One region of the Maricaulis sp. CAU 1757 genome, then DNA from elsewhere that is predicted to be linked to it. Evidence: predicted binding sites of a transcription regulator. Region 1 holds the regulator's gene; the other holds the start of a gene.

Region 1 (4,532 bases):
CCGGCCCGCGTTCAGGGTGCGGATAGTCCGCCCGGTACTGGACCTGCTCGCCGGGGCTCCTTCGCTGAGCCCGGTAATCTTCTTCGCGCTTGGATTCATGGGAGGGGCCACGGCTCACCTTGTGTGGCCGGTGGAACCGTCCGGTATGGAGCAGCTGCTCTTCGTGGTGTCGCTGGCGGCCACTCCACTGGCGCTGGTCGCAGCCAGGCGCACTCGGGCCGCAATCCTGGTGTGTCCTGTGATCCTCGGTCTGGTGCTTGGCGGTTGGCGCTGTGAGGTGCGGCTGGCGTATCTCGGCCGCCAGCCCGTGCTCGAAACGTCCGGCGATGCGGTCGAGATCGAGGGCTGGCTGGAAGCCGTCGAGCACACCGGTAGCGGCCGTCCACGCCTGGTCATACGGGTCCCCGATCACGGCCCGGGCTTGCGCGTCCGGGTGCGCGGGCGGGCGGGGGATCTATTGCCCGGCGACGCAGTTCGGGTGCGGGCGGTCCTCGCCGCGCCGCGCGGAGCGGCAGTCCCAGGCGGTTTTGATTTCGCTTTCCACGCCATGAGCCGCGGCCTGATCGGCACCGGATTTGCCATAGCCCCACCTGTGCCGGTGCCGCAGCGCTGGGAAGGCTCACCCGCGCGCTGGCTGGTCGCCTGGCGATGGCGGATCGCGGAACGCATCCGCGGGCATTTGCCGGACCGGCGCGGCGCTTTGGCAGCCGCCTTGCTGACCGGCGATCGCTCGGCGCTCGATGCGCGCGATGTGGACGCTTTGCGCAATGCCGGACTGGGGCATCTGCTGGCGATCTCGGGCCTGCACATGGCCTTGCTGGCCGGCGGGGTGTTCTTCGCCGTGCGTGCCGGGCTCGCTCTGATAACGGGGTGGGCGGCGGCACATGATGCGTCGCGGCCGGCGGCCCTCATCGCCCTGCTGGCAGCCTCGGCCTATCTCGCCCTGTCGGGGGCAGCGATCCCGACCCAGCGCGCCTACATCATGGCGGCGACCCTGTTCGGGGCCGTCTTGCTGCGGCGGCGGGGCGTGTCCCTGCACACGCTCGCCATCGCCTTGCTGATCGTGCTGGGGCGAACGCCGGAGGCGGTAATTTCGGTCGGTTTCCAGATGTCCTTTGCCGCTGTTGCCGCTCTGATCGTGGCGGCGCGGCACTGGCAATTGCATCGGCCGGCCGCAGCGCCTTTCGCTCCCTTGCGCCCGCTCCGGCTTTTTTTCGGGGGTCTGGCATCGACTAGCCTGATCGCCGGGCTGGCGACCGGCGGGTTCGCGGCCTTCCATTTCAACCGCATCGCCAGTTTCGGACTGGCCGGCAACATGCTGGCCATGCCGGTCTTCACCCTGGTGGTCATGCCGGCCGGTATCCTGTCGCTCTTCCTGCTGCCGATGGGTCTTGAGGGCCTGCCGCTTTGGGTGATGGGGCAGGGCATTGCTCTGGTGTTGTGGGCGGCGCACACCGTGGCCGCATGGCCAGGCGCGCTGCGGACGGTCGCGGCGGCCCCCGACTGGGTGTTTGTGCTCTACGCGGCAGGTTTTGTGGTGCTGGTTCTCGGGGATGCGCGGGCCCGCCTGGTGGGACTTGGCCTGATGGCTGTCGTGGCGTTGGGCTGGGTGACGCGGACGGGGCCTGACCTCTATGTCAGTGAGAGTGCGGTGGCGGTGGCGCGCAATGCCGCCGGCGAGTGGCAGGTCAGTGACCGCCGGAGGGGCCGGTTTGCCGTGCGGGTCTTTCTCGAGCGTGAAGCGGTGCGTGAGCCGGCCGGGGCAATGCCGAGGCGCTGTGATGAGCTGGGCTGCGTGGCACATGCCGGACCGCTGGAGATTGCGCAGCCGGCCGCTTTCGAAGCGCTGGAAGAGGATTGCCGGCGCAGCACCGTTATCGTCACCCGGCTCGTCGTGCCGGCGCATCTCGTGCGTGGCTGCGACGCGCTGATGTTCGACGGAGAGGATCTGGCCCGCCACGGTGCCGCCCTGGTCTGGCTTGATGGGCAGGGGCAGCCGGCGCGCATACGCCGCGTCCGGCCGCCTGGAGACGGGCGTGCCTGGCAGCGCTCCTGAAACAGGGTGCGTCAGAGAAGCCTAGTGGTAACGGCGGATAAGGCCGACCAGCTGGCCCTGCACCTTGACCCGGTCGGGACCGAAAATCCGGGTTTCATATTCCGGATTGGCAGCCTCCAGGGCGATCGAGCCACCTTTCTTGCGCAGCCGCTTGAGCGTGGCTTCCTCGTCATCGACCAGGGCGACCACGATATCGCCGCTATCCGCAGACTGGCAGCGCCGGATCAACACGGTGTCACCATCCATGATGCCGGCCTCGATCATCGAATCACCTTTGACGGTCAGGGCAAAGTGTTCGCCCCCGGACAGCATGTCGGACGGCACCGGGATACGATCGGTCTCATGCTGGATGGCGGAAATCGGGACACCGGCCGCGATGCGCCCGAGCAGCGGTACTTCCACCGTGCTGTCGCGCGGTTCCGGTTCCGCAGACTTGTTGAAGTTGGCACGCACGACGTTGGGACCGAGCTCCGCGCCGCCAGCCTGGGCTTCCGGGGGCAGGGCGGCAGCCGCCGACTCGGGCAGTTTGATGACTTCCAGGGCGCGGGCACGGTGGGCCAGACGGCGGATGAAGCCGCGCTCTTCCAGTGCGGTGATGAGGCGGTGCACGCCGGACTTGGACGCCAGGTTGAGGGCCCCCTTCATCTCGTCAAAGGACGGCGAAACGCCCGTCTCGCGAATCCGTTTGTGGATGAACAGGAGAAGTTCGTTTTGCTTGCGCGTCAGCACGTCGGGCCCCTTCACTTCGTGCGGCATGTTCCGCGCAGTAGGCGCGGAACAAACCGGGAATAGCTCGTATGTTCTATAAGTGTTCCTTTTCGGCGTCAAGCCGCCTGCCGGTGGCCTTCAATGACCAGAAGGCGGGGCCAGAAGGGCGCGGGTTGCAGCCTCCACATCGTCCTGACGCATCAGGCTTTCACCGACCAGCAGGGCGCGGGCGCCCGCACGTTCCAGACGGCGGGCGTCGGCGGCACCGGTAATGCCGCTCTCGCCAACCAGGAGGATATCCGGCCCGGCCATGGGGGCGAGGCGCTCGAAGGTTTCAAGCCGGGTCTCGAAGGAGCGCAGGTCGCGGTTGTTGATCCCGATCAGCCGGGAGGACAGGGCGAGGGCACGCTCCATCTCGGCTTCGTCGTGCACCTCGACCAGCGCATCCATGCGCCAGCGCCCGGCGGCATCGATCAGGCGCCTGGCGGTGTCGTCGTCGACGGCGGCCAGGATGACCAGGATGGCGTCGGCACCGAGCGCGCGGGCTTCGGTGACCTGGTAGGGATCATAGAGAAAGTCTTTGCGCAGGGCTGGCAGGTCGACCGCGTCGTGGGCGGCCGTGAGGTAGGCGTCGGCGCCCTGGAAGCTAGGCGTGTCGGTAAGCACGGACAGGCAATGCGCGCCGCCTGCCTGATAGGCCCGGGCGAGGGCGGGTGGGTCGAAGTCGGCGCGGATCAGGCCCTTTGACGGGCTGGCTTTCTTGATCTCGGCAATGAGGCCCAACTGGCCGGAGCGATGCGCATGGCCGAGCGCCCGGTGGAAGCCGCGCGGGGCCACCATGTCATTGGCACGGGCGGCCAGTTCAGGCTCGCTGCGTCGGGCTTTGCACGCTTCAATGTGCTCGCGCTTGTATTGCTCGATGCGGGCCAGCGTGTCGGGTGTCGATGCCGTCATCTCAGGCCTCTCCATTCGTGATGGCGATCAGGCGGGCCAGCACGTCGCGGGCGCGGCCACTGTCGATGGCTTGACCCGCGAGCTCCACGCCTTGCGGGATCGTCGCGGCGTGACCGGACACGACCAGTGCTGCGCCGGCATTGACCAGGACGATATCGCGGAACGCGCCTGCCTTGCCGTCGAGCATGAGACGGATCGCTCCGGCATTGTGCTCGGGCGTGCCGCCCTTGAGGTCGGCCTCGCTTGCCGTCGCAATGCCGGCTTCCTCCGGGTGGAAGGTAAAGCGGCGAATTTCGCCGTGGCGAAGCTCGACCAGATCGGTGGTGGTCGTGGTGGTGATCTCGTCGAGCCCGTCCCGACCGCACATGACAAGGGCGTTTTCGCAGCCCAGCAGGTCGAGGGCATGGGCCATCGGCTCCAGCCAGCGCTTGTCATAGACGCCCAGCAATTGGCGAGTCACTCCGGCCGGGTTGGCGAGCGGGCCCAGCAGGTTGAAAATGGTGCGCACCCCCAGGGCCTTGCGCACTGGTGCCACGTGCCGCACGGCGGAATGGTGGGCGGGGGCAAACAGGAAACCGATACCGGTTTGCTGCAGCGCCTGTTCGACCCGGCTGGCGGGGCCGTCGAGTTGCAGGCCGAGGGCGGCCAACACATCTGACGAGCCGGACTTCGACGAGGCGGCGCGATTGCCGTGCTTGGCGACCACGGCGCCGGCGCCGGCGGCAACGATGGCGGCAGCCGTGGAGATATTGTAGGCCCCCTTGCCGTCGCCCCCGGTTCCGCACGTGTCGATGGCGCCGGTCGGGGCGCTGAT
Region 2 (4,532 bases), on a different contig from region 1:
GACGAGCCAGTCCTTGGTCAGATAGGCAGACGAACGGCAAGCATAGTCAGCACGCCGGAACCAAATCAGCGCTTGCCCATTATTTCCCTGAACTCAAGGGGAAATCATGAAATTCTTTGAACCGTTGACCGACCAGCTCCAGGCCATTTGGGTCGGATTCGTTCAGGCCTTGCCGCAGATTGGCCTGGCGCTCATTATCCTGGTCATAACCTGGGCCATTGCCGGCCAGTCGCGACGTCTGCTGAGCGCGCTCCTCAAATCGGCCAAGCTGCGCCGGTCTCTGCGCGACCTGCTGGAAACCCTGCTGTCGATCGGCATCTGGGTGTTCGGCATCCTCGTCGCCGCCACGATCCTCTTCCCGTCCCTGACGCCGGCCCAGCTGCTGGGCGCGCTGGGCATTGGCGGTATCGCGGTGGGGCTGGCTTTCAACGACATCTTCTCCAACTTCCTGGCCGGCGTGATGATCATGGTGCGCAAGCCGATGCGGGTCGGTGACGTGATCGAGGTCAATGGCGTGCGCGGCCGGGTCGAGGAGATCACCATCCGCGACACCTATCTGCGCGAACTGTCGAACGAACTCGTGTTGATGCCCAACTCCATGCTGTTCAACAATCCCGTCGAGATCATCACCGATCGTGACGAGGTGCGCCACGAACTGGTCGTCGGGGTCGGCTATGGCGAGGACGCGGCGGCGGCGCTGGACGTGATCAAGGAGGCGGTCGAGAGCGTCGACGGACTGTCTTCGGACCGCGAGGTCGAAGTCTATGCCCGGGCCTTCGGCGCCTCCTCGATCGACTACACCGTGCGCTGGTGGACCAGCTCGCAGCCGGTCGAGATGCACAAGACGCGCTCGGCCATCGTGCTGTCGGTCAAGGCGGCGCTCGACGAGGCCGGGATCGAGATTCCCTTCCCCTACCGCACGCTCACCTTCTCCGAGCCGCTGGTCGTCGACCGGCAGGACGGGGAGGGCGCCGAGGCCGGCCAGGAAGAGGGCTAGCCTGCCGGGACAAGTCTGGAGACCGATCGAAGACAGGGCGGGACCGCGCGGTCCCGCCCTGTCTCGTGTGCGTCAAGGCTGCGGGCGCGGGGGCTAGTGGCGACCCCAGCGGAACACGAAGTCCTTGTTGTTGTCGCCATTCTGGCTGGCATTGACATTGCCGCCATTGCCCAGCTGCAGGATCACCAGGTCGTTATTATTGCCGTTCTGGCTGGCCGTCGCGGTATGATTGTGACCGCGCTGGATGATGGCGAGGTTGTTGTTGTAGCCGGACTGGTCAGCGATGGCGGTGTTGTGCCGCCCGGACTGCGCCACGATGACGCCGCCATTGCCGCCCTGCTGCCACGCGCCGGCGGCATTGCCGTGCCCGTTCTGTTGGATGCGCATGCGCTGGGCATAGCCGTACTGGGCGCCGGATACGCTGTTGTCGCGGCCATGCTGCTCGACATCGGCGCGGTTGGCCTGCCAGGCGGCCCGTGCGCGGGCCAGGGCCTGGGCGCGCTCCAGATGGGTGGACGGGGCCTGCTCGCGGTACGGGGCGCGCGGCTGCGCCTCCGCCGTGGCGGCCAGGCCGAGGCCGGAGCCGGCGATGAGGCCGGCGGCGAGAATCAAACGCAGCATGACAGGTCTCCCTCGTAAGCAAGGCGGGAGCAGCTGTCCCGCTGGATGAGGCCACACTGCACGGCGGCGCTTGAGCGCAAGCTGAGCGGCGCATTCATCCTGCAGACAGGAAGCGGACGAGGCTTCCGGCCACGGGCGCCATTGGCGTTCCCGTTCAGCGCGTCGGTTACAAGTGTCTGCCGGACATCCACTTTCGTGCTTTGTTCCGTTTTGTTAACCATAAAATGTTCCGCTTGTGTTCCGGGAACAAAACTGGTACGTCATGGCCAGGTTGCCCGTACCTGAGGGGCGTGAAATAAGGAATGAGGGCTATGAGCAAGGGCGCGATACGACTCGTGAAAAACGACAAGAACATGGACAAGCAGAAGGCCATCGAGGCCGCGCTGGGCCAGATTGACAAGGCGTTCGGCAAGGGCTCGGTGATGAAGCTCGGCTCCCGTCCGAACATGGACATCGAATCGATCTCGACCGGTTCGCTCGGACTCGACATCGCGCTCGGCATTGGCGGCCTGCCCAAGGGGCGGATCATCGAGATCTACGGTCCGGAAAGCTCGGGCAAGACGACGCTCGCCCTGCACACCGTGGCCGAGGCCCAGAAGGCCGGCGGCGTGGCCGCCTTCGTCGACGCCGAGCACGCCCTCGACCCGGTCTATGCCGGCAAGCTGGGCGTCGACGTCAACGAGCTGCTGGTGTCCCAGCCGGATGCCGGTGAACAGGCCCTCGAGATCGCCGACACGCTGGTGCGCTCCGGCGCCATCGACGTACTGGTCATCGACTCGGTGGCCGCCCTGACGCCGCGCGCCGAGCTGGAAGGCGAGATGGGCGACAGCCTACCCGGCCTGCAGGCCCGCCTGATGAGCCAGGCGCTGCGCAAGCTGACCGGCTCGATCTCCAAGTCCAATTGCCTGGTCATCTTCATCAACCAGATCCGCATGAAGATCGGTGTCATGTTCGGTTCGCCGGAAACGACGACCGGTGGCAATGCGCTGAAATTCTATTCCTCGGTCCGTCTCGACATCCGCCGCATCGGCGCGATCAAGAACCGCGACGAGGTGATCGGCAACCAGACCCGCGTCAAGGTGGTCAAGAACAAGGTCGCTCCGCCCTTCCGCGAGGTCGAGTTCGACATTCTCTACGGCGAGGGCATCTCCAAGATGGGCGAACTCATCGATCTCGGCGTCAAGGGCGATGTGATCGAGAAGTCGGGCTCCTGGTATTCCTACAATTCGGAACGCATCGGCCAGGGCCGCGAGAATGCGCGCCGCTTCCTGCTCGACAATCCCGGCACGGCCGGCGAGATCGAAGCCAAGGTGCGCGCCAATGCCGGCCTGATCGCCAATGAGATGCTGACCGGCCCCGACGAAGACGACGAGGTCGCCGCCGGCTGATGTCGGCCAGGCCTGGCGTGACCAGGCCGGCAAGGCGGGCGATCTGCGCCTTGCGGGTCGCCTGTTATGCCCGGTGCTCACGGGCCCGGGCGGTCCGGAGGCTGACGACCGCCATCCTCGAATGGCGTCTTCCATCGGCTCCTTCGGAGGGGGCCTGAGGACGGGCCCTGACGACGGGCCCTGACGACGGGGTCTGCGGACGGACGCTGAGGATGGGCCCTCAAGACGGGGTCTGCGGACGGGTTCTCATGGGCCGACCTGCTTGACCGTACCGTATGCGGGCCGGGTCCCGAGCCGGCTGCAGAGTGAATGAGTGTGAGAAGCCGGGCTCCTGCGGGGCCCGGTTTTTCCTTGGTTGTCCGTGCGGTCCAGGCCACCGAGACACGCCGCGCCAACGACGCGCCAACGACGCGCCTGCGCCGCGCCCGCGTCGCGCGGTCGCTTCAGCTGCGGGCGCTTCGCTGGGATCACTGCGCGGGCCCTGGTCCCGGGCCGGGTCCGGGGCCTGCCGCGTGCGGACAAGCGGGCCTTGGGACTTCGGGAAGGGGCTCTGGCCAGGCATCCAGGGCGAGAGCTCTCGGACAGCGCCGAGCGGACCGCTCTGTCGTCTCACCACAATTAACTGCTTGTTTCGTTTCTGCTGTACACTGGAGTGAGGGCAGGGGAGCCCCTGATGTCGGGGATTGGCACCCAGACACGGGGGCATATGGGGAACATCTATGGCCATTGAAATCTGGGTCGACTTCAAACGGGGTGTGAGACTTGTCGAGTTTTCCGGGAGTGTCACCCCGGAGCATCTCGGTCTGGTCGGCGAGATGTACTACGACCGCAAATTCTATGATTTCAGCCATGCCGAACTGGTGGTGTTCACGCCGGACGCGACGCTGATGTCGGTCTCGGCCCTCGATCTCGGTGACCTGGCCGACTCCTACAATGCGGCCCTGGCGGAGCGCGAAGACGCGGGCCCGACGGTTTCCGCCTGGGTGATCAATGAGCACGTGGCCACCGAAGCACGGATGTGGAAACAGTTTTCCCGCCAGGACAGCCTGCTGGAAAAGCAGCGCCATTATGCCGACGATGTTGAGGGCGCGCTGGAAAAGCTCGGTCTGCCTGCCGCGCTGGCGGACGATGTGAGGGCAAAGCGCGGCTTCAAGGCGTTTGCCGGGCGCGAGCGCGTCTAGGCCCTTTGCCGCGCCCGGCCCGTCCTGCCGCCGGGACTACACGGATAGGCGATTTCCATCGACACGACGTGCGATTGCGCGCTCGCCCTAGCGTGCGGTGCGCGCATCCCTCCCACTGCATGCGTGCTTGGCGTCACCGGCCTGTCCTTTCTATATACGGGGTCTGACCTGGCGGCCGCCCGATGCGGGCGGGCCGCATTGCTTTTATCGGGACTAGACCATGGCCAGCCTGCGCGACATCCGCTCGACTTTCCTCGACTATTTCGCCAGCAAGGATCACGAGGTCGTGCCGTCGGCCCCGCTGGTGCCGCAGGACGACCCGACGCTGCTCTTCGTCAATGCCGG

The links. The regulator LexA, encoded in region 1, represses DNA repair genes until DNA is damaged. The targets are predictions, from matches to a motif close to ATGTTCCNCTTGTGTTCC.
Region 2: recA (recombinase RecA) is a predicted target of LexA. The motif match lies at 1,843-1,860, and genes of this name have one in related genera.

Annotation. Positions count from the first base shown of each region.
Region 1 covers NZ_JBTLRI010000002.1:482,261-486,792, reverse strand. Annotated here, with positions in the region: gene ACXYMR_RS08595 (ComEC/Rec2 family competence protein) at 146-2,056, shown strand; gene lexA (transcriptional repressor LexA) at 2,078-2,785, opposite strand; gene trpC (indole-3-glycerol phosphate synthase TrpC) at 2,903-3,718, opposite strand; gene trpD (anthranilate phosphoribosyltransferase) at 3,720-4,532, opposite strand, start outside.
Region 2 covers NZ_JBTLRI010000001.1:67,496-72,027, reverse strand. Annotated here, with positions in the region: gene ACXYMR_RS00365 (hypothetical protein) at 1-25, shown strand, start outside; gene ACXYMR_RS00360 (mechanosensitive ion channel family protein) at 107-997, shown strand; gene ACXYMR_RS00355 (hypothetical protein) at 1,091-1,618, opposite strand; gene recA (recombinase RecA) at 1,930-3,006, shown strand; gene ACXYMR_RS00345 (hypothetical protein) at 3,726-4,187, shown strand; gene alaS (alanine--tRNA ligase) at 4,408-4,532, shown strand, end outside.